3 regions of the Streptomyces sp. MAI_2237 genome follow, and region 3 is predicted to be linked to each of the others. Evidence: riboswitches for the same ligand, from Rfam matches in the RefSeq annotation. Region 3 holds a riboswitch; each other region holds the start of a gene.
The links. A riboswitch is a leader RNA that binds a small molecule or an ion and turns the genes downstream of it on or off. The one in region 3 is predicted to bind cobalamin.
Positions count from the first base shown of each region.

Region 1: linked by a shared signal. The riboswitch ahead of LN251_RS20015 (ribonucleoside-diphosphate reductase subunit alpha) and the one ahead of LN251_RS03225 (cobalamin biosynthesis protein) in region 3 are both predicted to bind cobalamin.
Region 2: linked by a shared signal. The riboswitch ahead of nicT (Nickel transporter NicT) and the one ahead of LN251_RS03225 (cobalamin biosynthesis protein) in region 3 are both predicted to bind cobalamin.

Region 1 is NZ_JAJPGQ010000003.1:2,056,268-2,065,735, forward strand. It holds gene LN251_RS19985 (GlxA family transcriptional regulator) at 1-251, opposite strand, end outside; gene LN251_RS19990 (hypothetical protein) at 345-563, shown strand; gene LN251_RS19995 (hypothetical protein) at 530-1,012, opposite strand; partial or broken gene LN251_RS20000 (hypothetical protein) at 1,124-1,315, opposite strand; gene LN251_RS20005 (nucleotidyltransferase family protein) at 1,312-1,905, opposite strand; gene LN251_RS20010 (ribonucleotide-diphosphate reductase subunit beta) at 1,932-2,939, opposite strand; gene LN251_RS20015 (ribonucleoside-diphosphate reductase subunit alpha) at 2,996-5,344, opposite strand; cobalamin riboswitch at 5,467-5,595, opposite strand; partial or broken gene LN251_RS20020 (GNAT family N-acetyltransferase) at 5,658-6,159, opposite strand; gene mctP (monocarboxylate uptake permease MctP) at 6,243-7,880, opposite strand; gene LN251_RS20030 (DUF3311 domain-containing protein) at 7,877-8,140, opposite strand; gene LN251_RS20035 (YbdD/YjiX family protein) at 8,276-8,467, opposite strand; gene LN251_RS20040 (carbon starvation CstA family protein) at 8,448-9,468, opposite strand, start outside.
Region 2 is NZ_JAJPGQ010000003.1:967,873-977,340, forward strand. It holds gene LN251_RS14720 (amidohydrolase) at 1-762, opposite strand, end outside; gene LN251_RS14725 (hypothetical protein) at 794-964, opposite strand; partial or broken gene LN251_RS14730 (helix-turn-helix domain-containing protein) at 1,074-2,418, shown strand; gene LN251_RS14735 (GAF and ANTAR domain-containing protein) at 2,667-3,428, shown strand; gene LN251_RS14740 (hypothetical protein) at 3,469-4,242, opposite strand; gene thrS (threonine--tRNA ligase) at 4,515-5,753, shown strand; gene LN251_RS14750 (nucleoside hydrolase) at 5,952-6,911, shown strand; gene nicT (Nickel transporter NicT) at 6,908-7,948, opposite strand; cobalamin riboswitch at 7,975-8,165, opposite strand; gene LN251_RS14760 (ArsR/SmtB family transcription factor) at 8,243-8,602, shown strand; gene LN251_RS14765 (LAETG motif-containing sortase-dependent surface protein) at 8,670-9,468, opposite strand, start outside.
Region 3 is NZ_JAJPGQ010000001.1:679,460-688,927, forward strand. It holds gene LN251_RS03185 (enoyl-CoA hydratase/isomerase family protein) at 1-198, opposite strand, end outside; gene LN251_RS03190 (helix-turn-helix domain-containing protein) at 322-543, opposite strand; gene LN251_RS03195 (ABC-F family ATP-binding cassette domain-containing protein) at 896-2,494, opposite strand; gene LN251_RS03200 (hypothetical protein) at 2,692-4,089, opposite strand; gene LN251_RS03205 (alpha/beta hydrolase) at 4,258-5,376, opposite strand; gene LN251_RS03210 (class II aldolase/adducin family protein) at 5,493-6,221, opposite strand; gene LN251_RS03215 (anion permease) at 6,469-7,713, shown strand; gene LN251_RS03220 (hypothetical protein) at 7,748-7,975, shown strand; cobalamin riboswitch at 8,105-8,244, shown strand; gene LN251_RS03225 (cobalamin biosynthesis protein) at 8,346-9,287, shown strand; gene LN251_RS03230 (cobyric acid synthase) at 9,284-9,468, shown strand, end outside.

The DNA of each region.
Region 1 (9,468 bases), on a different contig from region 3:
GCGCGCGTCTCGAAGCGCGCCCCGGCCGGCACGGCGATCAGGTCCGCCTCCTCCAGCCGCTCCAGCCCGTGCTCGACGTGCAGGGAGAAGCCGGAGCGCGTGCCGAGGACCGGTCCCTCGGCCGAGGCGACCGCGAAGTCGTACACGGGCAGTCCGTCGTCGCTGCGGTCGGTGCCGAAGACCTCGCAGACGACGGCCAGTTCGAAGGGGTTCACACCGTCCAGCACGACGGCGGCGACGTTCTGCAGCATGCGTCCAGTGTGCCGCGTCCTTGGCAGTTTTTCGAGGGCTTACGGCAGTCCTGCCACTGTTGGTAAGGAGTCAACGGCGCGACAGTGGTGTCCATGGATACGGCACACATCGAAGGACTGATCGGCATGCTGACCGTTCTCGCAATCCTCGTTCTCCTGGTCCTGCCGTCCGTGCTCGGCATCGCGCGCGACCGTCGTGCCGACCGGCAGATCCGCGAGGCCGACCGCGCGCGCCGGGAGGCGGGCGCCGGACCGGGGCCGCGCGAGGCGCGCCCGCGCTACTTCACCACCACGGTGACCCACCACTCCTGAATCCCCAGGCACGAGACCCGGCCGGTCTGCGTGGCGCACAGCGGCCGCGTGGACCGCAGCCGGGTCCTGCCGTCGGACATGGCCTTGAACGCGGCGCTGGCGTCGCCGGGCTGCAGCACGAAGCCGCTGTTGACGGCCTGCAGCCCGGAGCCGTCGGCGGTGACCGGCTTCCAGGGCCGCTTGGCGGTCCCGTCCAGGCTGATCCGGATCGTGTCGCCCACCGACAGGCAGACCGTACGGCCGCTGTCGTGGACGTCCAGCGTGGCGGCGGGCGCGCAGCCGGTGGTACTCGCCGAAGGTGTGGGTGTGGTGGTCGGAGCGGGTGTGGGGGAGGACGAGACGGTGCCGCTGTCGCCGCCCTTGCCGCTGTCTGTCTGTCCGCCGCAGCCGGCGAGGGCGAGGGCGAGCGCGGTGACGGCAAGGGCCGTGTGGGGGATCGATCGACGCATGGGGGCCTCCTCTCCCTTTTGACGTGTCACCCACATGTTCGGATCCACTCCCCGGCAGGCCGAAGCCCCGGCCGCGAAGGCGGCGGCCGGGGCTTCGGGGTCAGGCGGTGCTCAGCTCGTGGTGACCACGTTGTCGTCGACGACGAAGCTGGTCTGCAGCGAGGAGTCCTCGACACCGCTGAACTTCAGGGTGACGGTCGAGCCCGCGTACGAGCTCAGGTTGAAGGACTTCTGCGCGTATCCGGAGGCGGCGTTCAGGTTCGAGTACGTCGCCGGGGTGGTCGAACCGGCGGTGACCGTCAGGGCCATTCCAGGACGGTCAGTTCCGGCCACTGCTCCCGCCACCGTGCGGCCTTGGCCTCGTAGACCGAGCGCGGGGCGAGCACCGGGTTGGGGCGCAGGACGAGGCCGAACACGTCCGACAGCCCGTGCGGCGCGTACACCCGCCAGCGCCCGCCGGCCTCCAGTCGCACGCCCAGACAGCAGGTGGTCGCGGCGAAGCCGTCGATCGCCGCCTCACTGGACGCGTACGGCGGACACGGCACCCCGAACTTCTGCTCGTACCACAGGTGCACCCGCGCCTCGTTGCGGATCTCCACCTCGGCCGGGAGACCGGCGAAGACCTCCCGGCCGGCCCCGATCACCGCGTCCTCGGCCTCCCAGGACAGGTCGCCGGCGTCGAAGTAGAAGACGTCGTAGTCCTTGATGCCCTCGGTGGGCGGGCGGCCGGTGACGACGTTCCAGACGGTCTGGAAGAGGCGCCCGGCGGTGAGGTACCAGCCGGGCAGCCCCATCGTCGCGCCCCGCTCCAGCACCTGGGTCAGCACGCTGTTGCGGGACAACACCGCCCGCAGGGCGTCGAGTTGCTCATCGAGCGGAAGACGGCCGATCACCCCGCAGGCTTATCACACGTGCCGCGTCAGAAGTCCTCGTCGAGATCGACCGTGCCCTCGACCGCCACCTGGTAGGCCGACGGCCGCCGCTCGAAGAAGTTGGTCAGCTCCTGCACGCCCTGGAGTTCCATGAAGGAGAAGGGGTTCTCCGAGCCGTACACGGGGGCGAAGCCGAGGCGGACCAGGCGCTGGTCGGCGACGCACTCCAGGTACTGGCGCATGGACTCGGTGTTCATGCCGGGCAGTCCGTCGCCGCACAGGTCGCGGGCGAACTGCAGCTCCGCCTCCACGGCCTCGTGCAGCATGTCGGTGACCTGCTGCCGGAGTGCGTCGTCGAAGAGGTCCGGCTCCTCCTTGCGGACGGTGTCGACCACGTCGAAGGCGAAGGACATGTGCATCGTCTCGTCGCGGAACACCCAGTTGGTGCCGGTGGCCAGGCCGTGCAGCAGGCCCCGGCTGCGGAACCAGTAGACGTAGGCGAAGGCGCCGTAGAAGAACAGGCCCTCGATGCAGGCCGCGAAGCAGATCAGGTTGAGCAGGAAGCGGCGGCGGTCGGCCCGGGACTCCAGGCGGTCCAGCTTCTCCACCGAGTCCATCCACCGGAAGCAGAACTCCGCCTTCTCGCGGATCGAGGGGATGTTCTCCACCGCCGCGAAGGCCGCCGCGCGGTCGTCCGGATCGGGCAGGTAGGTGTCCAGCAGGGTCAGGTAGAACTGGACGTGCACGGCCTCCTCGAACAGCTGGCGCGACAGATACAGGCGCGCCTCGGGGGAGTTGATGTGCTTGTACAGCGTCAGCACCAGGTTGTTCGCCACGATCGAGTCGCCCGTCGCGAAGAACGCGACCAGGCGCCCGATCAGGTGCTGCTCGGCGGGCGTCAGCTTCGCGAGGTCGGCGACGTCCGAGTGGAGATCGACCTCCTCCACGGTCCAGGTGTTCTTGATGGCGTCCCGGTAGCGCTCGTAGAAGTCGGGGTAGCGCATGGGGCGCAGAGTGAGCTCGAAGCCGGGGTCGAGAAGGTTCTGGTCAGTCATCGCTGTCGGCGCGGAGCGCCGTCCTCCAGGGGTGGTGGTCGGGTGGCGGGCGGGAATTACTGGCAGGCCTCGCAGGACTCGGGGTTTTCCAGGGAGCAGGCGACCGCTTCGGGGTCGGCGGCCTGCTGGACGGGGACGGCGGCCTGCGCGGCGCGGGCGATCCTCGTCGCCGGGCGCGAGCGCAGGTAGTACGTCGTCTTCAGGCCCTTCTTCCAGGCGTAGACGTACATCGAGGAGAGCTTCCCGATGGTCGGCGTCTCCAGGAAGAGGTTCAGGGACTGCGACTGGTCCAGGTACGGGGTGCGCGCCGCGGCCATGTCGATCAGGCCGCGCTGCGGGATCTCCCAGGCGGTGCGGTACAGCGCCCTGACCTCCTGCGGGATCCAGGCGAAGTCCTGCACCGAGCCGCTGGCCTCGCGCAGCGCCTCGCGGGTCCGGGCGTCCCAGACGCCCAGCTCCTTCAGCTCCCGCACCAGGTACGAGTTGACCTGGAGGAACTCGCCGGACAGCGTCTCGCGCTTGAACAGGTTCGACACCTGTGGCTCGATGCACTCGTAGACGCCGGCGATCGAGGCGATGGTGGCGGTCGGGGCGATCGCGAGGAGCAGGGCGTTGCGCAGCCCGACGGCCGCGACGCGCTCGCGCAGGGCGGCCCAGCGTTCGGGCCAGGCCGGTTCCACGTCGTAGTGGTCGGGGTGCAGGACACCGCGAGCCGTACGGGTCTTCTCCCAGGCAGGCAGCGGTCCGCTCCGCTCGGCGAGGTCGGCGGACGCCTCGTACGCGGCGAGCATGATCCGCTCGGCGATCTGCGTCGACAGCCGCCTGGCCTCGGGCGAGTCGAAGGGCAGGCGCAGCTTGAAGAAGACGTCCTGCAGACCCATCGCGCCCAGGCCCACCGGGCGCCAGCGGGCGTTGGAACGGCCCGCCTGCTCGGTCGGGTAGAAGTTGATGTCGACCACGCGGTCCAGGAAGGTGACGGCCGTGCGGACCGTCTCGTCCAGCCGCTCCCAGTCCATGTCGCCGTCGCGGACGAACGCCCCGAGGTTCACCGAACCCAGGTTGCACACCGCCGTCTCCCCGTCGTCGGTGACCTCCAGGATCTCCGTGCAGAGGTTGGAGGAGTGCACGACGTGGCCCGGTTCGGCGGTCTGGTTGGCGGTGCGGTTGGCCGCGTCCTTGAAGGTCATCCAGCCGTTGCCGGTCTGCGCGAGGGTGCGCATCATGCGGCCGTACAGGTCCCGGGCGGGGAGCGTCTTCCTCGCGAGGCCCGCGGCCTCCGCCTTGCGGTAGGCGGCGTCGAACTCCTCGCCCCACAGGTCCACCAGCTCCGGCACGTCCGCCGGGGAGAACAGCGACCACCGCTCGTCGGCGTCGACCCGGCGCATGAACTCGTCCGGGACCCAGTGCGCGAGGTTCAGGTTGTGCGTACGGCGGGCGTCCTCGCCGGTGTTGTCGCGCAGCTCCAGGAACTCCTCGATGTCGGAGTGCCAGGTCTCCAGGTAGACCGCGGCCGCGCCCTTGCGCCGGCCGCCCTGGTTCACGGCGGCGACCGAGGCGTCGAGGGTCTTCAGGAACGGGACGATGCCGTTGGAGTGGCCGTTGGTGCCGCGGATCAGCGAACCCCGGCCGCGGATGCGGGAGTAGGCGATGCCGATGCCCCCGGCGTGCTTGGAGAGGCGGGCGACCTGGAGGTAGCGCTCGTAGATGGAGTCCAGCTCGTCCTCGGGGGAGTCGAGGAGGTAGCAGGACGACATCTGCGGGTGGCGGGTGCCGGAGTTGAACAGGGTGGGGGAGGAGGGCAGGTAGTCCAGGCGGCTCATCAGGCCGTAGAGGGCGGCGACTTCGTCCAGGGCGCGGACGCTGTCGTCCTCGGCGAGCCCGGCGGCCACCCGCAGCATGAAGTGCTGGGGCGTCTCGACCACCTTGCGGGTGATCGGGTGCCGCAGCAGGTAGCGGCTGTGCAGGGTGCGCAGGCCGAAGTAGCCGAACCGGTCGTCCGCCCGGCGGTCGATGAGCGCGTCTAGGCGGTCGCCGTGGACGCGTACGAACTCGGCGGTGCGGTCGGCGATGAGGCCCTCGCGGTGCCCTACCGCGACGGACCCGGTGAACGACGTGACGCCCTGCGAGGCGGCCTCGGCGGCGATGGAGACGGTCAGCAGCCGGGCGGCCAGCCTGCTGTAGTCGGGGTCCTCGGAGATCAGGCCCGCCGCCGCCTCGGTGGCCAGCTCGCGCAGCTCCGCCTCGTCGGCGTGCGCCGACCGGCCGCGCAGCGCCGCGGCGGCGACCCGGCCGGGGTCGGCGTCGGGAAGGTCGGCGGTGAGCTCGGTCAGGGTCCGCAGCAGTGCGGTTCCGGGACCGTCGGTCTCCGTCGCCGCTGAAGCCGGATCGGCTGGCGCGATGGTCACGTGGGGCTCTCCCTCGCTCGGCACGGGGCCTTGCGGGCAGGGGGCAGCTCACGAGCGCACGCGGCGTCGCGTCCACCGGCCCATTCCACGAGGCCCGGACGTCATGGCACCCGGGCCACGGCGGCCAGGGCGCACTGTCGGCAGGTCCTCGGACTGACGCCCATACGCGGACGAACGCGCATGAGTACACCGTTGCGGGACAGTTCCGGATTCGCACCGGATTCCCCTGCGGCGACAGCGAGCATGAGCATACATCTTGTGCCGGGCGGGAACACCGCCCCCATATGTTGTGTCGTGGCGACTTCGGAGCGTGTCAGAGCGCCAACTCGTAGGCGAGGAGCGTGAACGCGTCACCGGGGATCGGACGCCAGTCGCGGCCGGGCGCGCGGACGAAGCCGAGGCGTTCGTAGATGCGGTGCGCGGCACGCATCGTGGGCTGGGTGCACAGGACCACGCCGGTGCACTGCGCGGCCCTCGCGCGGTCGACGCAGGCCCGCACGAGGGCCTCGCCGACGCCCTGGCCGCGGGCCGCGCCGGCCACGGCCAGCATGCGGATCTCGGCCTCCCCGGGGCGGGCGAGGTCGGCCATCGGGCCGCCTGCGGGGACGAAGGTGACGCCGCCGAGGAGGTGGCCGTCGCGGACGGCCACCAGGACCTCGGCGGCCGCCGCGCGCTTGGCGACGTCGCGCAGCTCCTCCAGGTACCAGTCGCTCTCCCCGAAGGCCAGCAGGCCGTCCTGGACGTAGGCCCCCGGCGGTGATCTCGCCGAGGGCACCGAACTCGCCGGGTTCCACCGGCCTGACCACGATGTCCATGGGGCCGAGTCTGCCGGACGAATACGACGACGGGCCGCCGGATTCCTCCGACGGCCCGCCGAACTCGCGGCAACCGGTGGTGCCTAGTGCGAGGTTCCCGCCGTGGCCGGCGGCAGCTCCACCTGGACGCCCGCGTCGCCCGCGTCCGCCGTGTAGTCCTCCGGCCTGGTCTCGTCGACGCCGTCCGGCGCCTTCAGCGCCTTCAGGGCGAAGGTCAGGACCACCGTCACGACCACGTTGAGCACGAACGCCGTCAGACCGATGTAGCCCATCTCGCCGATGCCCGGGATCTCCGCGTTGGAGCCGCCGAAGTGCTTCTGCGAAGGGTTGGTCGGCGAGGCGACGCCGTAGGCGGCGAGGGTGCCGTAGACCATGCCGACCGCCCAGCCGGCGAGCAGCGCCCAGCGGTGGAACCAGCGCGTGAACAGGCCGCCGACCAGGGACGGGAAGGTCTGCAGGATCCAGATGCCGCCCAGCAGCTGGAAGTTGATGGCGACCGTCTTGTCCATGGTCAGCACGAAGACGAGCGCGCCGACCTTCACCAGCAGGGACACCAGCTTGGAGACCTTGGTCTCCTGCGCCGGCGTCGCGTCCGGCTTGATGAAGTCCTTGTAGATGTTGCGGGTGAACAGGTTCGCGGCCGCGATGGACATGATGGCCGCCGGGACGAGCGCGCCGATGCCGATCGCCGCGAAGGCCACGCCCGCGAACCAGCTCGGGAACATGTCCTCGAACAGCTGCGGGATCGCCAACTGGCCGTTGGTGACCTTGACTCCGGCCGCGATGGCCATGAAGCCGAGCAGCGCCAGCAGACCCAGCATCAGCGAGTACAGCGGCAGGATCGTGGTGTTGCGGCGGATGACGTCACGGTTCTTGGAGGAGAGCGTGGCGGTGATCGAGTGGGGATACATGAACAGGGCGAGCGCGGAGCCCAGCGCCAGGGTGGCGTACGTCCACTGGGTCGCCTCCGCCGGGGCCAGCGCGCCGCGCGGCTTGCCCGTCACCGGGTTGGTCTGGCTGAACGCCTGGCCGGCCTTGGCGAAGATGTCGTCGAAGCCGCCCAGCTTGATCGGGATGTAGATGATCGCCACCGCGATGACGATGTAGATCAGCGTGTCTTTCACGAACGCGATCAGCGCGGGGGCCCGCAGACCGGACGAGTAGGTGTACGCGGCCAGCACGCCGAAGGCGATCAGCAGCGGCAGGTCCTTGACGAACCAGTTGGTGTTCTCGCCGCCGCCGACGCCCATCACGTCCAGCACCGCCTGGATGCCGACCAGTTGGAGCGCGATGTACGGCATCGTCGCGAGGATGCCGGTCAGCGCGACGGCCAGCGACAGCCCCTTCGAGCCGAACCGCCCGCGCACGAAATCCGAGGTGGTGACGTACCCGTGGCGGTGCGAGACCGACCACAGCCGGGGCAGGAAGGTGAAGATCAGCGGGTAGACGAGGATCGTGTACGGCACCGCGAAGAAGCCGGCCGCGCCCGCCGCGTAGATCGCCGCCGGCACCGCGACGAAGGTGTACGCGGTGTACAGGTCGCCGCCGAGCAGGAACCAGGTGATCCAGGTGCCGAACGACCGGCCGCCCAGGCCCCACTCGTCCAGCGAGTGCTCGGTCTCGGCCCGGCGCCAGCGCGCGGCCAGGAAGCCCATGACCGTGACGGCCACGAAGAAGAAGACGAAGACGCCGAGCGCGACGCCGTTCACACCGTCCTTCACTTCGCCTCACCGCCCTTGTGCACGCCACGGGAGCGCTGGTCGCGCTGCCACAGCTTGTACGCGGTCATGGTCAGCGCGGTGGAGATCAGCACCCACAGCATCTGGTACCAGTAGAAGAACGGGATGCCGATGAACGCCGGGTCCGTCTTGGCGTAGGAACCGACCCACAGCATCGCCACGAAGGGCGCGATCAGGCAGACGGCGATGACCACCCGGACCGGGGTCACCACCGGAGGTCTCACTTCAGGCACATCGGACATACGGCGGCTCCGTCCCCTCACGATCACCTGTGATCACGTGTGTAATGCGCAGGCAATCTAGGTCACGCCGTCACGGGAGCGGAAGACCTAGTCAGCATATCGGCATGTCGATTCCGTGAAGGCCCGACATCGGTGTCAGCAGCAACGGAAGCCCTGGCGCGGGTCCTCCTCCTGACGGTCCGTCCGCATGCGCTCGAACTCGCGCCGGGAGGGCACCGCCGCGTCCGGGTGCGTTCTGCGCACGTGCGCCACGTACCGCTCGTACGCCGACTCGTCTGTCAGCTCCCGTACATACCAGCGCACGCCCCTAATCGCCCGGCGCAGCAGTGCCGACGACCGCACGGCGCTCCTCCTCCCGCTCCGCGCGGGTCGGGATCAGGCCCGCCGGCGCGGTGATCCTCGACTCGACGTACGGCGACTCGCTGAGCGTGGACAGCGCGGGCCGGCGGACGTGCCGTACGCACACCCGCAGCGCGTCCGCGATCACGACGACGATCAGCAGGGCGAGCACCGCCGACAGGACGCCGTCCACCGTGGAGTTGACGACCACGGTGTGCATGTCGTCCATGGTCTTGGCGGGCGGCAGCACCTTCCCGGCGTCGATCGCGTCCTGGAAGACCGAACGCTGCTTGAAGAAGCCGACCTTGGGGTCACCGGAGAACACCTTCTGCCAGCTGGCGGTGAGGGTGACCGTGGCGTCCCAGGCGAGCGGGACGGCCGTGATCCAGGCCCACTTCAGCCGGCCGGACTTCACCAGCAGCGTGGTGCAGACGGCCAGGGCGACGGCGGCCAGCAACTGGTTGGAGATGCCGAAGATCGGGAAGAGCTGGTTGATCCCGCCGAGCGGCTCATGGACGCCGACCCACAGGAAGTAACCCCACAGGGCGCACACGACACCGCTGGTGAGGACCAGCCCGGGCTTCCAGCCGATGTTCCTGAACGGCCGTATGACATTGCCCAGCATGTCCTGCAGCATGAAGCGGCCCACGCGGGTGCCGGCGTCCAGCGCGGTCAGGATGAACAGCGCCTCGAACATGATCGCGAAGTGGTACCAGAAGGCCCGGAGGCTGCCGCCGGTGACCTTGGCGAAGATTTCCGAGACGCCGACGGCGAGCGTGGGCGCGCCGCCGGTGCGGGAGAGCAGGGAGGACTCCTGGACGTTCCTCGCGGCGTGCGCGAGGTCCGCGGGGGAGATGTGGTAACCCCAACCGCTCACCACCTGCGAGGCGTTCTGCACCGTCGTGCCGATGACACCGGCCGGCGCGTTCATCGCGAAGTACACCCCCGGGTCGATGATGCTCGCCGCGACCAGCGCCATGATCGCCACC
Region 2 (9,468 bases), on a different contig from region 3:
GATGATGTTGTGCCGGGTGCCCGCCTCGATCCGGCCCACGGTCAGCACCGCCGAGTCCTTCGCGGGGATCTCGCGGGAGACGACAGTCTGCAGCCGGGTGACGAGATGGGCGGCCGTGACGACGGGGTCGACGGTCGTCTCGGGCCGCGAACCGTGCCCGCCCCGCCCGTGCACGACGATGTCGACGTCCGTCGACGCCGACATGATCAGCCCGGGGGAGTGGGCGTAGAACCCTACCGGGCCCGGCGCCGCGTGCTGCCCGAGCAGCACGTCGGGCCGCGCGAACCGCTCGTAGAGCCCGTCCGCCATCATCCGCTCGGCGCCCTGCCCGGACTCCTCGGCGGGCTGTCCCACCACCAGCAGGGTGCCGTTCCAGGCCTCCCGCCCCGCCGCCAGCGCCCGGGCCGCGCCCGCGAGCCAGGTGACGTGCAGGTCGTGCCCGCAGGCGTGCATCACGCCGGGGGTCTCGGAGGCGTACGGCAGCCCGGTGTCCTCCACGACCGGCAGCGCGTCCATGTCGGCGCGCAGCAGCACGGTCGGCCCGTCGCCGTTGCGCAGCAGCCCGGCGACTCCGGTGCCGCCGACGCCTTCGGCGGTCTCGTAGCCCGCCTCGCGCAGCCGCTCGGCGAGCCGTCCTGCCGTGCGGTGTTCCTGGAGCGAGAGCTCGGGGTGGCGGTGCAGGTCCCGGTAGAGGTCCTCCAGGGCGGTCACCGGCAGGTCGGCGGTCAGGTCGAGGGCGGTGCGCGCGGCGGCAGAGGTCATCCCCGCAGCGTACGCACGGCGACCGCCGGCGTCAGGGCCTTGCGACGGCGTGTGCGGCCTGCTGGACCCGGGCCGCCGGCCGCTGATCGTCCGCCGCTCTCGCCGGTCCCGCGTTCGCCGCCAGGACCAGGGTCGCCACGGCGATCAGCGCGGCGGCGAAACCTCTTGCGTAGCGCTCGGTGGGGCTGGTGCGTTCCTGCACGGCGACCTCGCGACAGCGGTGATTACAGCAACGGGTTAAGCATGTTTAATCCGTGGCTTAACCTAGGGGCGGACGGGGTCTAACAGCAAGAGGGCCAGGGGGAGTTGGGATGACGGACCGCGACGAACCGGAGGTCATCGGCAGACGGGTGCAGCAGCTGCGGGCCGCCCGCGGACTGACGCAGAAGCAGCTCGCCGAGCCCGCCTACACCCCCGCCTACATCTCCACCCTCGAAGCCGGCCGGGTGCGCGCCTCCGACGAGGCGCTCCGGCACATCGCCGAGCGGCTCGGGGTGGCGTACGAGGAACTGGCCACCGGGCGCCCCGCCCGGCTCGCCACCGACCTCAGGCTCCGGCTCACCGAGGCCCAGCGCACGCTCGCCGGCGGCGAGGCCGAGCGGGCCGCCGAGCTGTACGCCGCGCTGCTCGCCGAGGCCGAGCGGCACGACCTCGTCGACGTCCAGGCCGCCGCCCAGCTGGGGCTCGGCGAGTCGGCCCTGGACACCGGTGAACTCACCGACGCCCGGCGGTACTTCGAGCGGGCGGAGAAGACCCTCGCCGACGCCCCGCTGCCCGCCCGCGTCCCGGCCCTGCGCGGACGCGCCGTCTCCCACTACCTGGCGGGCGAGCTCCGCTACGCCGTCTACCTGCTGGAGTCCACCCTCGACGAACTCAACCGGGGCGGGCTGCACGACCCCGACGCCCTGCTCCTGCTCTACGCCGGCATCATCGGCCCCTACATGGACATGGGCGCCCACGCCCGCGCCGCACAGGGCCGCCGAACTCGCCCTCGCCCTGGCGCCGCAGTCCGGCGACCCCGCCCTCGTCGCCCGGATGCACCGCTCGGTCGCCCGCACCCTGCTCGCCGAGGGCCGTATCGCCGAGGCCGACGCCTCGCTGGCCAAGGCGTCCGAGCTGTACCGCACCCTGCAGATCCGCACCGAACTCGCCAACTGCCACTGGATGCGCGGGTACGTGTGCGCCCAGAACGGCGAACTGGAGCGCGCCGAGGCGGAGTTGCGGCAGGCCCTGGAGATGCTCACCGCCAAGCGGGCCGCCCTCTACAGCAGCCAGGTCGCCGTCGAGCTGGCCGACGTACTGCACCGCCGCGGCAAGTCCGAGCAGGCCGCCGCCCTCCTCCACGACACCCTGAACGACCTGAACTCCGAACGCGGTGCGCTGCACTCCGCCGCCGCCCACCGCCTCCTCGGCATCATCGCCGAGGACGCCCGCGACACCGAGACCGCCGAGGAGCACTACGTCCGGGCGCTCAGCCTGCTGGAGCGGGCCGGGGCGGCCGGCGACCTGGCCGACCTGTGCCGGCTGCTGGGGGACCTGCTGCGCCGGACCGGGCGCGTGGAGGCGGCCCTGGACGCCTACCGGACCGGGCTGGGCCACCGTACGGCGCCGGGCACCACCACCCTCGGCCCGGCCCCCGCACAGCCGCCGCTGTGACGGTGCGACGGCCGCGGTGGCCTGCGCGGGGTGGCCTCGTGGGGGGGTGGGTGGTGTCGTGCGGGGTGGGGCCGGTGCGGCGGTCCTGGCGGGGACGGGCGGCCGGGTTTCGGGCGTGCGCACACGGGTAGTGCGGAAAGTCCCGCGCGGGCGTGCCCAGAGTCCGGGCCCCTGATTCGGCCCGTCCGCCGAGAGGCGACGAGACGAGGACGGTCACAGTACGGCTGTGACCGAAGGAGGCGGTGGCCGTGCGGTCCGGCGACGACCGCGAAGGGTTCTTCGGCGGTGCTCCTGGTCCCGGGGACGACCACGCCCCGGCCGAGGCCGTGATCGCCGAAGGGCTGCGCGGGGCCCGGCCCGAGGAGGTCCCCGGCCGGCTGTGCGCGGCGCTGGTGGACCTGCTGCCGGTGAGCGGCGCGAGCGTCTGCCTGCGGTCCGAGGGGCTGCCCGTACGCATCAGCGCCAGTGACGACGCGGCCTCCTACCTCGCGGAACTCCAGGCCACCGTCGGCGAGGGGCCGGGAATGCTGGCCGCCCGGCTCGGCGCCACCGTGCTCGCCTGCGACCTCACCGCCGGGCACGACGCACAGCGCTGGCCGGTGTTCGCGCACCAGGCGACGGCCGCCGGGGTCGCGGCCGTGTACGCGCTTCCGCTGGGCGTCGACGCGCTGTGCGTCGGCACGCTCGAGCTCTACCGGGGCACCCCCGGAGAGCTGACCGAACGGCAGCTGCGCACCGCGCGCCGGGCGGCCGGGCTCCTCACCGAGGCCCTGGTGACACTCCCGTGGAAGGAGAACGCCGAGCGGGGCGACGAGCCGTGGGTGTGCGGGCTGGCCGCCGACCACGACGAGATCAACCAGGCCGTCGGCATGATCATGGCGCAGCTCGGCGCCGACGCGGCGGAGGCGCTGGACCGGCTGCGCGGCCACGCGTTCGTCCTCGGCCGTACGGTCCTGGAAGTGGCGCGGGACGTGGTGGCGCGCAGGACGAGGTTCGACGGCGGTCTCTAGGATCGGCTGGGCTAGGTGGTGGGTGGTGGGTGGTGGGTCACTAGATTTGTGCTCGGCCCGACTTTCTGACCTCCGCCAGTCGGCGTACGCCCGTCTCCACCGCCGCTCGTGTCGCGTCCGGTGAGACGTCGCCCAGGCCGCCCAGGCTGACCGCGATCGTGTCGTCGCCGACGCGGACCGCGGCGACGTCCATCGTGAGCACCGTCGTGTCGCCGTCCGCCGTCTCACCGCTCAGCGTCACCCGCAAGCCCTGCCGGGCGTCCCCGAGCCGCGGCAGGTCGGCCTCCCTGACGGTCACGCCCTGCACGGCGCCGTGGGCGGTGACCGCCGTGAACGTCCCGCAGTCGCGCGGCACCGACTGCAGCCAGCCCAGCGTGCGGTCCACGTCCGGAGTGCTCAGGGCGAGGACCTGATAGCGCAGCTGGGTCTGGTCCAGCGGGTCGTCCAGACCCGTCACCGCCCGGGTTCCCGCGTCCCCGCCGAACAGGTCGTCGGCGTACAGGGCGTCCAGGAGGCGCCGGCACGCGGGCGACTCGGTCGTGGCCTTCAGCAGCCCGTCCCGCCAGGTCGCCGCCCCCTGCGTCGGCGCCCACGGCTCCCCGAGGTCGGTCGCGGTGACGAGGGCCGCCTGGGCCTCGGCCTGCGTGAGGGCCCGGGGGGCCGGCGGCGAGGTGGCGGCGGACGGTCGCGCGGAGGCGGGGGGCTTGTGTGCCGTGGGGGTGCCCGCCGTGCAGGCGGTCGCGGTGAGCAGCGCGGCCGCGCAGAGCACAGGCAGGGCGGACGGGGTGAGGAGGCGGGCGGGGGGGCGGGGCATCGGGGGCCTCCCGGGAGGGCGGACAAGATCGGCTGCCTCTCCAAGGGACCACTCCGTGGCCGGTGCCACCAGCGCGCCGGTCCGTCTGGGCTACCTCCAAAACGGTTCGCGTTCTCTTGTCGGTGGGCGCTACCGTTTTTTCATGCAGCGCGCCCCCTTGTGTTCCACGACGACGCCGGAGAAAGTCCCGGCGCGCTGATACGGATGTCCGAAGCCCCGGGGTGAGTCCCGGGGCTTCTTCGTCGGCCGGTCGCTCGCCCTCCCGTGCTGAAGTGAGGAGAGCGACCATGTACGACCACCGCCGTCTCGGCCGTGAACTGGACCTGTTCGACACCGACCCGTTGATGGGCGCGGGACTGCCGTACTGGCTGCCCGACGGGGCGATCGTGCGGCACGAGCTGGAGGAGTACGTGCGCGGCGTCGAGCGCGCCGCCGGCTACCGGCACGTGTACTCGCCCGTGCTGGGCAAGCGGGAGCTGTACGAGATCTCCGGGCACTGGTCCCACTACAGCGACGACATGTTCCCGCCGATGCGGCTGGGCGGCGAGGAGGTCGTGCTGCGGCCCAGTCTGTGTCCCCATCACGCGCTGATCTACCGGTCCCGGTCGCACAGTTATCGCGAACTGCCGCTGCGGATGGCCGAGGTGGGGGGCATGTATCGCGCCGAGCTGTCGGGCGTGCTCGGCGGGCTCACCCGGGTGCGGTCCATCCAGCTCAACGACGCCCATATCTTCTGCACCCCGGATCAGGCCGTCGAGGAGGCGCGGGACGCTCTGCGGCTCATCCGGCGGGCCTACGCCGATCTGGGCATCGGGGCGGCCCGCTTCCGGCTCTCGCTTCCCGGGGAGGGCGGCAAGTACGTGGCCGGGGAGGGGCTTTGGGAGCGGGCCACCGGGCTGCTGCGGGAGGTGCTGGACGCCGACGACGTCCCGTACGAGGCCGTCGCGGGCGAAGCCGCCTTCTACGGGCCCAAGATCGACGTGCAGGTCGTCGACTCCGCGGGGCGTGAGGCCACTCTGTCCACCGTGCAGATCGACTTTCACCAGCCCGAACGATTCGGCCTGCAGTACGTCGGCGCCGACGGGGCCAAGCACCGGCCCGTGATGGTGCACCGCAGCGTCATCGGCAGTGTGGAGCGGGCGGTCGCGCAGCTCGTCGAGGAACACGGCGGCGCGTTCCCGGTGTGGCTGGCGCCCGTGCAGCTCGTGGTGCTGCCGGTCGCGGAGGAGCAGCGGGAGCAGGCGGAGGCGCTGGTGCGGCGGGCGCTGGCGCTGGGGGTGCGGGTGGAGTCGGTGGGGCCGGAGGTGGGGAGTCTGGGGGCCCGGATCCGGGGCGCTCGGTTGGTGCCGTACCAGGCCGTGATCGGTGCCCGCGAGGCCGGCGGCGGGCAGGTGGGGGTGCGGCTGCGGGACGGGCGGCGGGTGGGTGTGATGCCCGGCGAGGAGCTGCTGCTGCGGATCGGGGAGCGGGTTGTGGCGCGGGGTGGCTTGTTGTGGGAGGGCGGCGCTTAGCGTCGGTGGGTGGGGCGGGGCCGCGGCGGGGGGTGTCCGCCCTCGTTCGGGCGGTGCTGTGGGTTGATCCGTGCTGTGTCCTGACGCCCGACACTGCGGGCGGGCACCCCCCGCCGCGGCCCCTTCTCGCCGTCCGCGGCTGCTGCCTTCTCGGGGCGGGCGTCGTAGAGTCGCTGGTAGGTGACGAGAGGAGTCGTCGTGGTGGGCATTCCGGTGATCATCGACTGTGACACCGGTGTCGACGACGCCCTGGCGCTGCTGTTCGCCGTGCGGCATCCCGGGCTCGATCTGCGGGCGGTGACCTGTGTCGCCGGGAACACGGACGTGGACGGTGTGGTCCGTAATACGTTGATTGTGCTGGAGCAGGCCGGGGCGCCCGATATTCCGGTCGCCCGGGGTGCTGAGCGGCCGTTGATCGAGCCCGCGCGGTCCGCTCCGGTGCACGGGGCCGACGGGATGGGCGATCTCGGGTTGCCCGCGCCCGGGCGGCGGCCGGTCGACGTCGATGCCGTGACGCTGCTGCACAGGGAGATCCTTGCTTCGCCGCGTCCGGTGACGCTGATTCCCACCGCGCCCCTGACCAACATCGCGCTGCTGCTGCGGACCCATCCCGAGGTCACCCGCAACATCGAGCGGATCGTGTTCATGGGCGGCGCGGTGGCGACCGGCAACGCCACGCCCGTCGCCGAGTTCAACGTCTGGCACGATCCCGAGGCGGCCGCCGTGCTGCTGACCGCCGGGGTGCCGATCACCATGTACGGGCTGGACGTCTTCACCCAGGTCGTCGTGCCCAGTGCCGATGTGCATCGGCTGCGGGCGAGTGAGGAGCCCGGGACCCGGCTCGCCGGTGAGTTGCTCGCCCATCGGCCCGCCCATCCCGGTGAGGCGCCCGAGGCCGAGGAGGCCGGTGGGCTCGGGGACGCCGGTGCCGTGTGCGCCGTCGTCGACCCCGCGGGGATCGGCACGCAACTGCTGCCGGTCGAGGTCTCCCTCGCGCCGGGGCCGACGCGAGGGCAGACCGTGGTGGACCGGCGCCCTCGGCCCGGCGAGGCCGAGCACCATGAGGGCGCCCGTGAACAGGCCCTGGTCGATGTGGCGTTGGACGTGGACGCGGAGCGGTTCGTGAAGCTTTATCTGGACGCTGTCGAGCGGGGCTAGTCCGCTTCGGCCGTGCGGGCCGTCCAGCGCTGTTCCACCTTCGCCAGGCGCCAGTACGCCAGTGCGGCCGCCCAGACGACGACGAACAGGCCCACGATGACGTAGCCGATGTTGCCGACGTCGAGGCCCACGAGTTCCATCGTGCCGATGAAGAAGGCGACCACGATGGACAGGCCGGTGATGGTCAGGTTGTAGAAGACCTTGCGGACCGGGTGGGAGAACGCCCACTGGTAGGCGAAGTTCATGAACGTGCCGTCGAGGGTGTCGAACAGGCACATGCCCGCGGTGAAGAGCAGGGGCAGGCAGAGGATCGCGTACCAGGGCAGGCCCGCCGCCGCTCCGGAGCCGGCCATGACCATGAGGGTGACCTCGGTGGCCGTCTCGAAGCCGAGTCCGAAGAGGAAGCCGACCGGGTACATCTGGCCGGGGCGGCTGATGGACCGGGTGAGACGGCCGAGGAAGCGGTTCATGAAACCGCGCGAGTCCAGGTGGCGTTGGAGCTCGTTCTCGTCGTACGTGCCCGCCCGCATCGCCCGGAAGACGCGCACGATGCCGACCAGGGCCACCAGGTTGAGCGCCGCGATGAGGTAGAGGAAGGCGCCCGCGACGGTCGTCCCGAGGAAGCCGAGGACCTGATGGGTGCCGGAGTTCTGGTTGGTCACCTTGTCAGCGAGCTGCGTGCCCGCCGCGATCATCACGGCCAGCACGATCACCACGCTGGAGTGCCCCAGCGCGAACCAGAACCCGACGGACACGGGCCGCTTGCCGTCGGCCATCAGCTTGCGGGTGGTGTTGTCGATCGCGGCGATGTGGTCGGCGTCGAAGGCGTGCCGCACGCCCAGGGTGTAGGCGGTGATGCCCAGGCCGATGCCGAAGGCCTTGGAACCGACCTCGTAGTGGCCGGGAACCACCAGGAGGAAGAGGATTCCGAAGGCGACGATGTGAAGGGCGGCGATCACCGCCACCAGTCCTGCGGTCTTGACGGTGTCCTCGCGCCGCCAGCGGAAGGAGACGTCCTTGCTCTCGGGCAGGGTCATGCGATCAGCTCCAGCACCTCGTGGATCTTTCGTGAGCTGCCGTGGCCGGTCTCCTGGCTTACGGGTCGTGCGTTCCCGGATCCGCCTTCCCGGCCGTCGTACGACGGCCAGTGGCTGTCCCCAGCGGGACGTGGACCGGCAACTCCCCGATTCACAGTGGCGAGGGCCGCGTCGGCATCGCACCGACTTCCCGAGCACCACGGCCCGCCCACCGTAGGGGGCCACCCGCACTCCTGCATAGCTGCACAGCTGGGCAGGTATGCAAGATCACACAGGGGCTGCGAAAATGGCCTCATGCATCTCGTCCCGGCCGATCGCGCAGACCGCCGCACCATCGACGGCCACCGGGTGTGCGACGCCATCGCCGCCATCGGTGACGAGGCCCATGTCCGTGCCTGGGCCGACCGCTTCTCCCTGCTCGCCGACGCCAAGCGGCTGGCCCTGCTGATCGCGTTGCACCGCACCGGGCCGCTGGCCGTGTCCGATCTGGCGATCGCGACGGGCATGAACGACCCGGCCGTCTCCCAGGCGCTGCGGCTGCTGCGCGCCGCCGGTGTGGTCGCCGGGGAGAAGGAGGGGCGGGTCGTGCGCTACCGGATCGTCGACGAGGACGTACGGCTGCTGCTCAAGCACTGTGCCGCCGACGTCACCTGACGGCGTGCGGACATGACGGACGCCCCGGAGCGGGGGATCCCCGGGGCGTCCGTCGTTCGGGAGTGGTTCAGGAGCGGGCGCCGCGCCGGCGTCGGCTCGCGACGACGATCGCCGCGCCGCCGGCCAGGAGGACCGCCGCGCCGCCGGCGATCAGGCCGGAGCCGCTGCCGCCGCCGGTCTCGGCGAGGTCGCCTCCGCCGCCGTTCGGCGTGGCCGCCGGCACGCTGGTGGACGCGGACGCCACCGGGGTGTCCGACGCCGGCATCGAGGCGCTCGGCGGCGGGGTGGGGCTCTCCTCGGCCGGGGTCGAGGGGGTCGTGGAGGGCGTGGCGGGGGGCTGCGACTCGGTGGTCGTGCAGTCCTTCGTGCCGCCGTTCCAGGACGCGATCAGCTTGTCCTTGATGACCGCGTGGTCCGGGCCGGCCGGCAGGTCGCCGTGCTCGAAGCCGTCGTTCGCGCCCTGCTTGCCGTCGAACTTGGTGGCACCGCGGTAGAGGTCGATCTGGGCGAAGCAGCCCGCGTCCGGCACCGAGATGTCGAGGGAGTCGGTCTGGCCCGGCTTGACCGTCACGGTGTCGAAGTCGACGAAGACCTGCTCGCCCGAGGTGGCGAAGGTGGCACCGTGGGCGAGGTAGGAGGCGAGCGATGCGGTGCAGGTGGAGGCGTCGCCGGCGGTACGGACCTTGATGTGGACCTTGCCGTCGTCGGTGGGCCTGAGGGTGTGGTCGTCGACCTTGACGGAGTCGTAGAAGCCGGTGCCGTCGAGGGAGAACTGGCAGCGGTCGGTCTCCGTCTTGGTGCCGGCGCCGGTCCCGGGCTTGTAGGAGCCGCCGGACTTCCAGCCGTCCCCGCCGGGGGCGCCGCCG
Region 3 (9,468 bases):
CTCGGCACGCAGCACGACGACGCGGACGGAGCCCGGCAGAACCCGCCCGGCCTCGGCGAGCGCGCGCCACATGGCGGGGCTCTGCGCGTTGCGCTTGGCCGGGTTGGTCAGCGTCACCGTGGCGATCGCGTCGTCGACGGTGAGCCGGACGCCGTCCTTGTCGAGTACGGGACCGAGGTCCTTGGCGGGCGTGGCCATGGGGCGCCTCCGATGAGTGCGGTCAGCAGAGCAGACGTACAAGCTAAGTGACTGCACAGTAACCACCCGGCCGGTCAGCCGACCGACCGGGTGGCCACCATCGAAGCCGATGGGCCGCCCGGGTCAGGACGAGGCGGCCTTCTTGCCCCGTGTCGCGCCGCCACGCCCACGAAGCGTGACGCCCGACTCGCTGAGCATCCGGTGCACGAAGCCATACGAGCGGCCGGTTTCCTCGGCCAGTGCCCGAATGCTCGCACCGGAGTCGTACTTCTTCTTCAGGTCTGCCGCGAGCTTGTCGCGCGCGGCGCCGGTCACCCGGCTGCCCTTCTTCAGAGTCTCGGCCACCCGTGCCTCCTCATGGGAAGTGCGCTCTGGTCTCCTCATGATCACCCCTCCGGGGCGCGATGGCCACCCATTCGGCAAGGTCCGTGAGACAGGGTTTTGACGACAGGAGCGCATCCCCACAAGTGGAATCAGGAATTCCACGACGGGGCATTCGTACCGCCGAACGGGTTCTCTCGACAACCGGCAGGTCAGAGACGTACGACGGCCGAGCCCTTGTCGATGAAGGACTCGGCCGCGAAATGGATGTAGGACACACGACGGTACGAGGAGATCTCACTCAGATGGTGGATCACCGGTCGGCCGAATGATCCATACGCCGTTGATCACACATTCGATCAAGCGGCGATGACCCTCAGGCCAGGGCCACGAGGTCCGCGTAGTCGGCACCCCACAGGTCCTCGACGCCGTCCGGCAGCAGGATGATGCGCTCCGGCTGCAGCGCCTCGACGGCGCCCTCGTCGTGGGTGACGAGGACGACCGCACCCTTGTAGGTGCGCAGGGCGCCGAGGATCTCCTCGCGGCTGGCGGGGTCGAGGTTGTTGGTCGGCTCGTCGAGCAGCAGGACGTTCGCGGAGGACACCACGAGCGTGGCCAGGGCGAGACGGGTCTTCTCGCCGCCGGAGAGGACGCCGGCCGGCTTGTCGACGTCGTCGCCGGAGAACAGGAAGGAGCCGAGCACCTTGCGGACCTCCACGAGGTCCATGTCGGGGGCGGCCGAGCGCATGTTCTCCAGGACGCTGCGGTCGGCGTCGAGGGTCTCGTGCTCCTGGGCGTAGTAGCCGAGCTTGAGGCCGTGACCGGGCACGACCGCGCCGGTGTCGGGCTGCTCGACGCCGGCGAGGAGCCGGAGCAGGGTGGTCTTGCCGGCGCCGTTGAGGCCGAGGATGACCACCCGGGAGCCCTTGTCGATGGCCAGGTCGACGTCGGTGAAGATCTCCAGCGAGCCGTACGACTTCGACAGGCCCTCGGCGGTCAGGGGGGTCTTGCCGCACGGCGCGGGCTCGGGGAAGCGGAGCTTGGCGACCTTGTCCTGCATCCGCACCGCCTCGAGGCCGGCGAGGAGCTTGTCGGCGCGCTTGGCCATGTTCTGCGCGGCGACCGTCTTCGTGGCCTTGGCGCGCATCTTGTCGGCCTGCGAATGCAGGGCCGCGGCCTTCTTCTCGGCGTTCTGCCGCTCGCGCTTGCGGCGCTTCTCGTCGGCCTCGCGCTGCTGCTGGTAGAGCTTCCAGCCCATGTTGTAGACGTCGATCTGGGCGCGGTTGGCGTCCAGGTAGAACACCTTGTTGACGACCGTCTCGACCAGGTCGACGTCGTGGGAGATCACGATGAAGCCGCCGCGGTAGGTCTTCAGGTAGTCCCGCAGCCAGATGATCGAGTCCGCGTCGAGGTGGTTGGTGGGCTCGTCGAGCAGCAGGGTGTCCGCGTCGGAGAACAGGATGCGCGCCAGCTCGATACGGCGGCGCTGACCGCCGGAGAGCGTGTGCAGGGGCTGGCCGAGGACCCGGTCGGGCAGGTTCAGCGCCGCGGCGATCGTGGCGGCCTCGGCCTCGGCGGAGTACCCGCCCTTGGTGAGGAACTCCGTCTCCTGGCGCTCGTACTGCCTCATGGCCTTCTCGCGGGTGGCGCCCTGGCCGTTGGCGATGCGCTGTTCGTTCTCGCGCATCTTGCGCAGCAGGACGTCCAGGCCGCGCGCGGAGAGGATGCGGTCGCGGGCGAGGACGTCGAGGTCGCCGGTGCGGGGGTCCTGCGGGAGGTAGCCGACCTCACCGGAGCGCGTGATCTGGCCGCCGGCGGGGATGCCCTCGCCGGCCAGGCACTTGGTGAGGGTGGTCTTGCCGGCGCCGTTGCGGCCGACCAGGCCGATGCGGTCGCCCTTGGCGACCCGGAAGGTGGCGGACTCGATGAGGACTCGGGCGCCGGCGCGCAGCTCGATACCGGAGGCGGAGATCACGGACAGACTCCAGGGCGGATATGGGTTTCGACGGGTGGGCGGCTGAGGACGTTCCCGCCGTCTAATGCGCGAGGAGAATGGCCATGGGAGAAGTCTAACGGGGCCGTGCAAGGACTTTTCCGGCGTCCAGGTGTTCGTTACGGCACTCCTCGGTCCCCCCAGGTGCCCACCTGTCGGTTCCCTCCGGTGGGCACCTGTCAGTTCCCTCCGGTGTGCACCTGGAAGGCGGCCCGGCGCACGGCCTTGGCGAGGGCCGGGTCGGGATGCGCGGCGGCGAGGGCGACCAGGACCTGGACGGTGCGGGGGTGGCCGACGGCGCGGACCTCGTCGAGGAGCATCGGCACGGTGGGCTGCACGGCGGACTCCAGGTGCCGCACGAGCATCGGGGCCTCGCCGTGGTCGGCGACGGCGGCCGCGGTGTCCACCCACAGCCAGGTGGCCTCCTGCCGGGTGAGCACCTCGTGGGCGTCCTCGGCGTCGGCGCCGTCGTGCTCGGCCAGCCACAGCAGGGCGTACGGCCGCAGGGTGGGCTCCTCGGCGACGGCGCGGACGTCGGGCTCGGCGGGGGCGCCGACCACGCGCAGTGCCTCGAAGGCCAGGCCGCGCAGCAGGGCGTCGTCGCCGCGGGCGGCGGCGATCAGCTCGGTGACGGCGCTGCCGACCGGGCGGGCGGCGAGCCAGGCGCGGTACTCGGCGCGGGCCGCGTTCGGGCGGAGCTGGGCGCAGCCGCGCAGCATCTCCTCGGCGACGGCCTCGATGTTCCCGGCGGGGCTCTGCGCGGCCACACAGATCTGCTCCAGCTTGACCCACACCGCCCAGCTGCCGAGCGGGGTGAGCGTGGCGTGCCCCTCGCCGTAGGTGAGGGCGCCGACGGAGGCGAGGGCGTGCAGGGCCCAGTCCAGGAGGGGGGCGAGCGGCGTGTCCTCGGACCGCGGGGGCTCGACGGGCTCGGGCTGCGGCCCGTAGGGGATCTCGCAGCGTTCGGTGCGCAGTTCGGTGACGCGCTGCTCCAGCAGGTCCAGGAGCTGCTCGACGGGGACGGGCCCGGCGGAGAGCTGGAGGAAGGAGAGCACCTGGGGCATGGCCGAGACGACCTCGGCGACGGCGGCGGGCTCGTGGTCCGCGGGCTCCGGGTAGGCGAGCGACCAGGCGTCGAAGAGGGCGACCCAGCCGCGCAGCACGGCGCTGTCGTCGCGGTCCCACGCGCGCAGCCGCCAGCCGGGGCGGGCGCTGTCGCCGTGTACCTCGACGAGGCCGGCGAGGCGGGCGATGTCCCAGTCGGCGCGGACCTGAGCGGCGGTCAGGCCGAGGTCCCCGGCGGCGCGTTCGGCGGTCGCGTCGGCGAGGGTGGCCTTGCCGTCTCCCGCGCCGTCGCTGCCCGGGCCGAGCGCGACGTCGGCCCAGCGGGCGACGCGGGCGGCGGCGGCCAGTTGGAAGCGCGCCATTCTGGCCAGCTCCGCGGGGGCCGGTGTGCCCTCCGGGGGGCGGGGCGCGGGGCGGCGCGGGCGCCGCTGGTTCACAGCTGTGGGGGCGGCGGCCAGGGGTCGCGGGCGGACGAGTCGAAGCCTGGAGTCGCGCGGGATACGGGACGTCACGGGTGCAGTCTTCCGGTTGACGGTCCGAAAACCCAAACGGAAGGTCACGGGCGGCGACGGGACTGGCCAAGGGCGGGCCTCCGAGGACGGCCCGGGACCGAGTTCAGGCCAGCGGTTCGACGTTAAACGGAACCGGGGCCAACGGTTCGGGCCGAGGGGTCGGGGAGGTCACATCAGCGGGGTCAGGAAGCGGCGCAGCGCCTCCTCGTAGGCCTTCGGGTCGGCGTTCCACATGGCCGAGTGCGGGGCGTCCCGGACGGTGTGCAGGGCGACCAGGTTCGGGTGGGCGTCGGCGAGGCGGCGGGAGTGCTCCCAGGGGGCCAGGGTGTCGTCGGGGCCGTGGAAGAGCAGGGTCGGGACGGTGAGCCGGACGGTCTCGGCGGTGCGGTCGCGGTCGAGTCCGGTGCGGCCCTGGGCGGCGCGCACGGCGAGCGGCAGCAGGGCGCCGGGGGTGCGGTGGGCCGCGGCGAGGGCGCGCAGGGTCGTCGGCCAGTCGAGCACCGGGGAGTCCAGGATCAGCCCGGAGATCCGCCCGCGCAGACCGGAGTCCGCGGCGGCGCGCAGGGCCATGGCGGCGCCGGTGGACCAGCCGTGCAGGACGACGCGTCCGGCGCCGTGGCTCAGGGCGTAGCGGATGGCCGCGTCCAGGTCGCGCCACTCGGTCTCGCCGAGGTGGTTCAGGCCGTCCGGGGAGCGGGGGGCGCCGAGGTCGCCGCGGTAGGCGGGGGCGAGCACCGGAAAGCGCTGGCGGTGCAGGAACTCCATGACGTTCATGGGGAGTTCGCGGGTGGTGCCGAGGCCGTGCACCGCGATGATCCAGGTGTCGCGCACGCCGGGGACGAACCAGGCGGGCAGGGAGCCGAGTTCGCCGGGGATGTCGACGTCGGTGTGGTCCAGGCCGAGGGCGTCGCGGGGGTTGCCGACGTGGAGGCTGGGGGTGAACCAGACCTTGTCGCGGCGTTCGAGGGTGCCGTGCGTGACGCGCTCCAGCCGGCGCACGACGGTGTCGGCGGAGTGTTCGGCGGAGTCGAGGACGGGGCCGACGACCGCGTGGCTGGAGTCGCCCGCGAGACCGTAGGTGCCGGGGCGCAGCGCCGCCAGGTGGCGGGTGAGGGTGATGCGGCCGGCCGCGGTGGCATGCACGGTGAGGCGGGGCTCGGTGGGCAGGGGCCTGCCGGGTGCCGTCTTGAGCGCGGCGCCGCTGGCGAAGCGGCCGGCGGCCACGGAGGCCGCGCCGGCGGCGAGGGCTACGGTGACGGCGGCGGCCGTCGCTTTGGCAGTACGCACCTGTCCAGTGTCCTGGCGGTGGGGGTGACCGGCCAGCGGAAGGCGGGGGCGGGGTGACGTCGTACGGCGGCGATGTGGTGTGCTCACGCCATCCCGGTTACCCCGTGACGCCCGCGTCAGCGCTGCCCGTACCCCTTCAGCTTCTCCCCCACCTCGTCCAGCTGTTCGCGGGTCAGGAGGTGCGGCGACAGGCCCGGCACCGAGGACGCGGTGAGCCACAGACGGCACATCCACTCCAGTTGGGCCGTGCGGTCGTAGGCCTGGTCGAGGGTGGCGCCGTGGGCCATCGTGCCGTGGTTCTGCAGCAGGCACGCGGTGCGGCCGGCGAGGGCGTCGAGCATGTTCTGGGCCAACTCGTCGCTGCCGTACGTCGCATAAGGGGCGACCCGGACGGGTCCGCCGAGGGCGGCGGACATGTAATGGATCGTCGGGAGCTCGGGGACGAGGGTCGAGACTGCCGTCGCGTGCACGGCGTGGGTGTGCACGACGGCGCGGGCGTCGGTGGAGCGGTGGATCGCGAGGTGCATGGGCAGCTCGCTGGTCGGGACCAGCGAGCCGAGGACTTGACGGCCGTCGAGGGCGACCCCCGTGATGTCGTCCGGGGTGAGGCGGTCGTACGGCACTCCGGACGGGGTGACCAGGACGGTGTCGCCGACCCGCACCGAGACGTTGCCGGAGGTGCCGACGACCAGGCCGTCGGCGACGGTACGGCGGGCCGTGGCGACGAGCGCCTCCCAGGCACGCGCCTCCTCGGGGAGGGCGGCCCTCCCCTGTCTCCGCGGCACGTCCCGCGCGTCCTCCCGGAGATCCCGCCCGTCGCCCTGGTCCCGCCGCTGCTCAGCCATACGGCGATCCTGCCAAAGAGGGTGCCGGACGTCTCCGGGCGCGTGCGCTTCAGGGCGGAAACCGCTCGTCCGAAACGTGCGGTCGCATACAACCCCTACCGCTCCGGCACCGGTGCCAGGCCGAGCGTGACCGCACGACCCGTGAGGCCCCGTTTCCGACACTCTGATGCCCACCTCAGTTCATCTTCCGTTCACCCAGGTTATTTACGGTCAACCGTCCGATGACTTCGAACGATTGCCTGGGTAAATGGAAAACTTCTCGCTGATCCTCGCGATTGTGGTGGTAACCGCACTCGCGTTCGATTTCACGAACGGTTTTCACGACACCGCCAACGCGATGGCCACCACCATCTCGACCGGTGCACTCAAGCCCAAGGTCGCGGTGGCCATGTCCGCCGTGCTGAACCTTGTGGGCGCTTTCCTCTCGGTGGAGGTCGCCAACACGATCTCCAAGGGTCTCGTCGACGAGACCGGCATCCGTCCCGAGGTCATCTTCGCCGCCCTGGTCGGCGCGATCCTCTGGAACCTGCTGACCTGGCTGGTGGGCCTGCCCTCCAGCTCCTCGCACGCCCTCATGGGCGGTCTGATCGGCGCCACCGTCGCCTCGGCCGGCTTCGGCGCGGTCCACGGCGACGTGCTCGCGACCAAGGTTCTCCTCCCGGCGCTCGCCGCCCCGATCGTGGCCGGTCTGGCCGCGTTCCTCGCGACGCGCTTCTCCTACACCCTGGACAAGAAGGCCGACGGCAAGGCGGCGGCCAAGGGCTACCGCGCCGGGCAGGTCGCCTCGGCCGGCCTGGTCTCCCTGGCGCACGGCACGAACGACGCGCAGAAGACGATGGGCATCATCACCCTCGCCCTGGTCGCCGGCGGTGTCGTCGCCCCCGACGCCGACCCGCCCACCTGGGTCATCCTCTCCGCCGGTCTGGCCATCGCGCTCGGCACCTACATCGGCGGCTGGCGCATCATCCGCACCATGGGCAAGGGCCTGACCGAGCTGCGGCCGCAGCAGGGCTTCGCCGCCCAGACCAGCGCCGCCACGGCGATCCTGGCCTCCTCGCACCTCGGCTTCTCCCTGTCCACCACGCACGTCGTCTCCGGCTCGGTGATGGGCGCGGGTCTGGGCCGCAAGGGCGGTGTGGTGCGCTGGTCGACCGCGACCCGCATGCTGGTCGCCTGGGTCCTCACCCTCCCGGCCGCCGCGCTCGTCGGCGCGGGCGCCGAGTCCGTCACGGACCTCGGTGACTGGGGCACCGCCGTCGTCGCCGTCTTCCTGGTCGCCGCGAGTGCCGCGATCTGGAAGCTCTCGCGCCGCGAGGTCGTCGACGCGTCCAACGTCAACGAGACCGAGGAACCGCCCGGCGTGGTGACCACCGCCATCGCCGCCGTGACCCCGCCGCCCGCGAGCCCGGTCACCGAGGAGCTGACGGCCACCATCTCGGCGCCGGCCACGACCCCGACCACGGAGCCGGCGGCCCCGCCGGCCGCCGTCTGAGTCCCGAGCATCAGGTAACGAAGGAATCAGCAGCATGAAGATCGACTGGGCAGCTCTGGGCTCCGTCTTCGGCGTCAGCCTCGCGGTCACCGTAGGTCTCGTCGCCCTGTTCACCCTCGGCGTGATGGGCCTGTCCCGCAAGGAGCGGGCCGTGGCCGAGGGCAACTCCGCGACCCTCGCGGCGACCGGGGCCTACGTGGCCTTCGCGGGATGCGCGGCGGCCGTCGCGTACGGAATCTCGCTCATCATGAACAAGGCCTGAGAGCCTCGAACGCACCTGTGATGCCGGGACGGTGATCCGTCCCGGCATCACGCGTTCCGGTGACCCCGGCGACCCCCTGCGTGTGGGCCTCAGCACACTCCCGCGCCGCAGGTCAACGGCAAGTTGACTGCCGTTCGGGCGCATGGTGGACTGCCGGAGCCATGTACGGCGGCAAGGGAGGAAGCCGGTGCGATTCCGGCGCGGTCCCGCCACTGTCACCGGGGTAGGTAGCCCCGGGAGCCAGGAACTCCCACCGCCGGTCTCGTCGAACCAGGGCGCGGACACCCTGAGTGAGGACATATCGCCATGCGCGGCTGCCTGTTGAGGTTCACCACCCCCGTCCCGCCCGACCCTTCGGCGGGCTGACCCGGTGCGGGCCGATCGCGTCTTCGCGTACGGCGCCGCCGCCGGACTCCTCGGTGACCAGCTCCTCGGCGATCCCCGCCGCGGGCATCCGGTCGCCGTGTTCGGACGTGCCGCCGGCGCCGTCGAGAGAGTGCTGTGGCGCGACCACCGCGGGTGGGGCGCGCTGCACACCGCCGTGTGCGTGGGCGGCGCCGTGGCCCTCGGTGCCGCGGCGCAGTCGCTCGTACGTCCCTCCCGTGCCGCCTCCGTCGCGCTGACCGCCGCCGCCACCTGGGCCGTGGTCGGCGGTACTTCGCTCGCGCGCGAGGCACGGACCGTCGGGCGGGCCCTGGAGGCGGGGGACGTCGAGGCGGCCCGGGCGCGGCTGCCGCATCTGTGCGGGCGGGACCCGCAGGCGCTGGACGCCGCCGGGATCGCGCGGGCCGTGGTGGAGTCGGTCGCCGAGAACACCTCCGACGCGGTGGTGGGGGCGCTGGTGTGGGGAGCCGTCGGCGGGGTGCCGGGGCTGCTGGGCTTCCGGGCCGTCAACACGCTGGACGCCATGGTCGGGCACAGGTCGGCCCGTTACCGGCGCTACGGCTGGGCCTCGGCGCGCCTGGACGACGTGGCCGGATGGCCGGGTGCCCGGTTGACGGCCGGGCTCGCGACGGTCGCCGGGGGCGATCCGGCGGGCGCGGTGCGGGCCTGGCGCGCCGACGCCGGACGGCACCCGAGCCCCAACGCCGGGCCCGTGGAGGCCTCGTTCGCGGGAGCGCTCGGGGTGCGCCTGGGCGGGACCTTGTCGTACGGAGGGCGGGTCGAGCACCGGCCCGTGCTGAACAGGGAGGGGCGGCCGGTGGAGGTCGGGGACATCGAGCGGGCCGTGCGGCTGTCGCGGCGCGTGGGACTGCTCGCGCTCGGCGTGAGCGTTGCGGCGCGCGCCCTGCTGAAGGGGCGTGCGTCATGAGCGGCGGCGGGCTGCTGGTCGCCGGGACCACCTCCGACGCGGGCAAGAGCGTCGTCACCGCGGGGATCTGCCGCTGGCTGGTGCGACAGGGCGTCAAGGTCGCGCCGTTCAAGGCGCAGAACATGTCGCTGAACTCGTTCGTGACGCGCGAGGGCGCCGAGATCGGGCGGGCGCAGGCCAT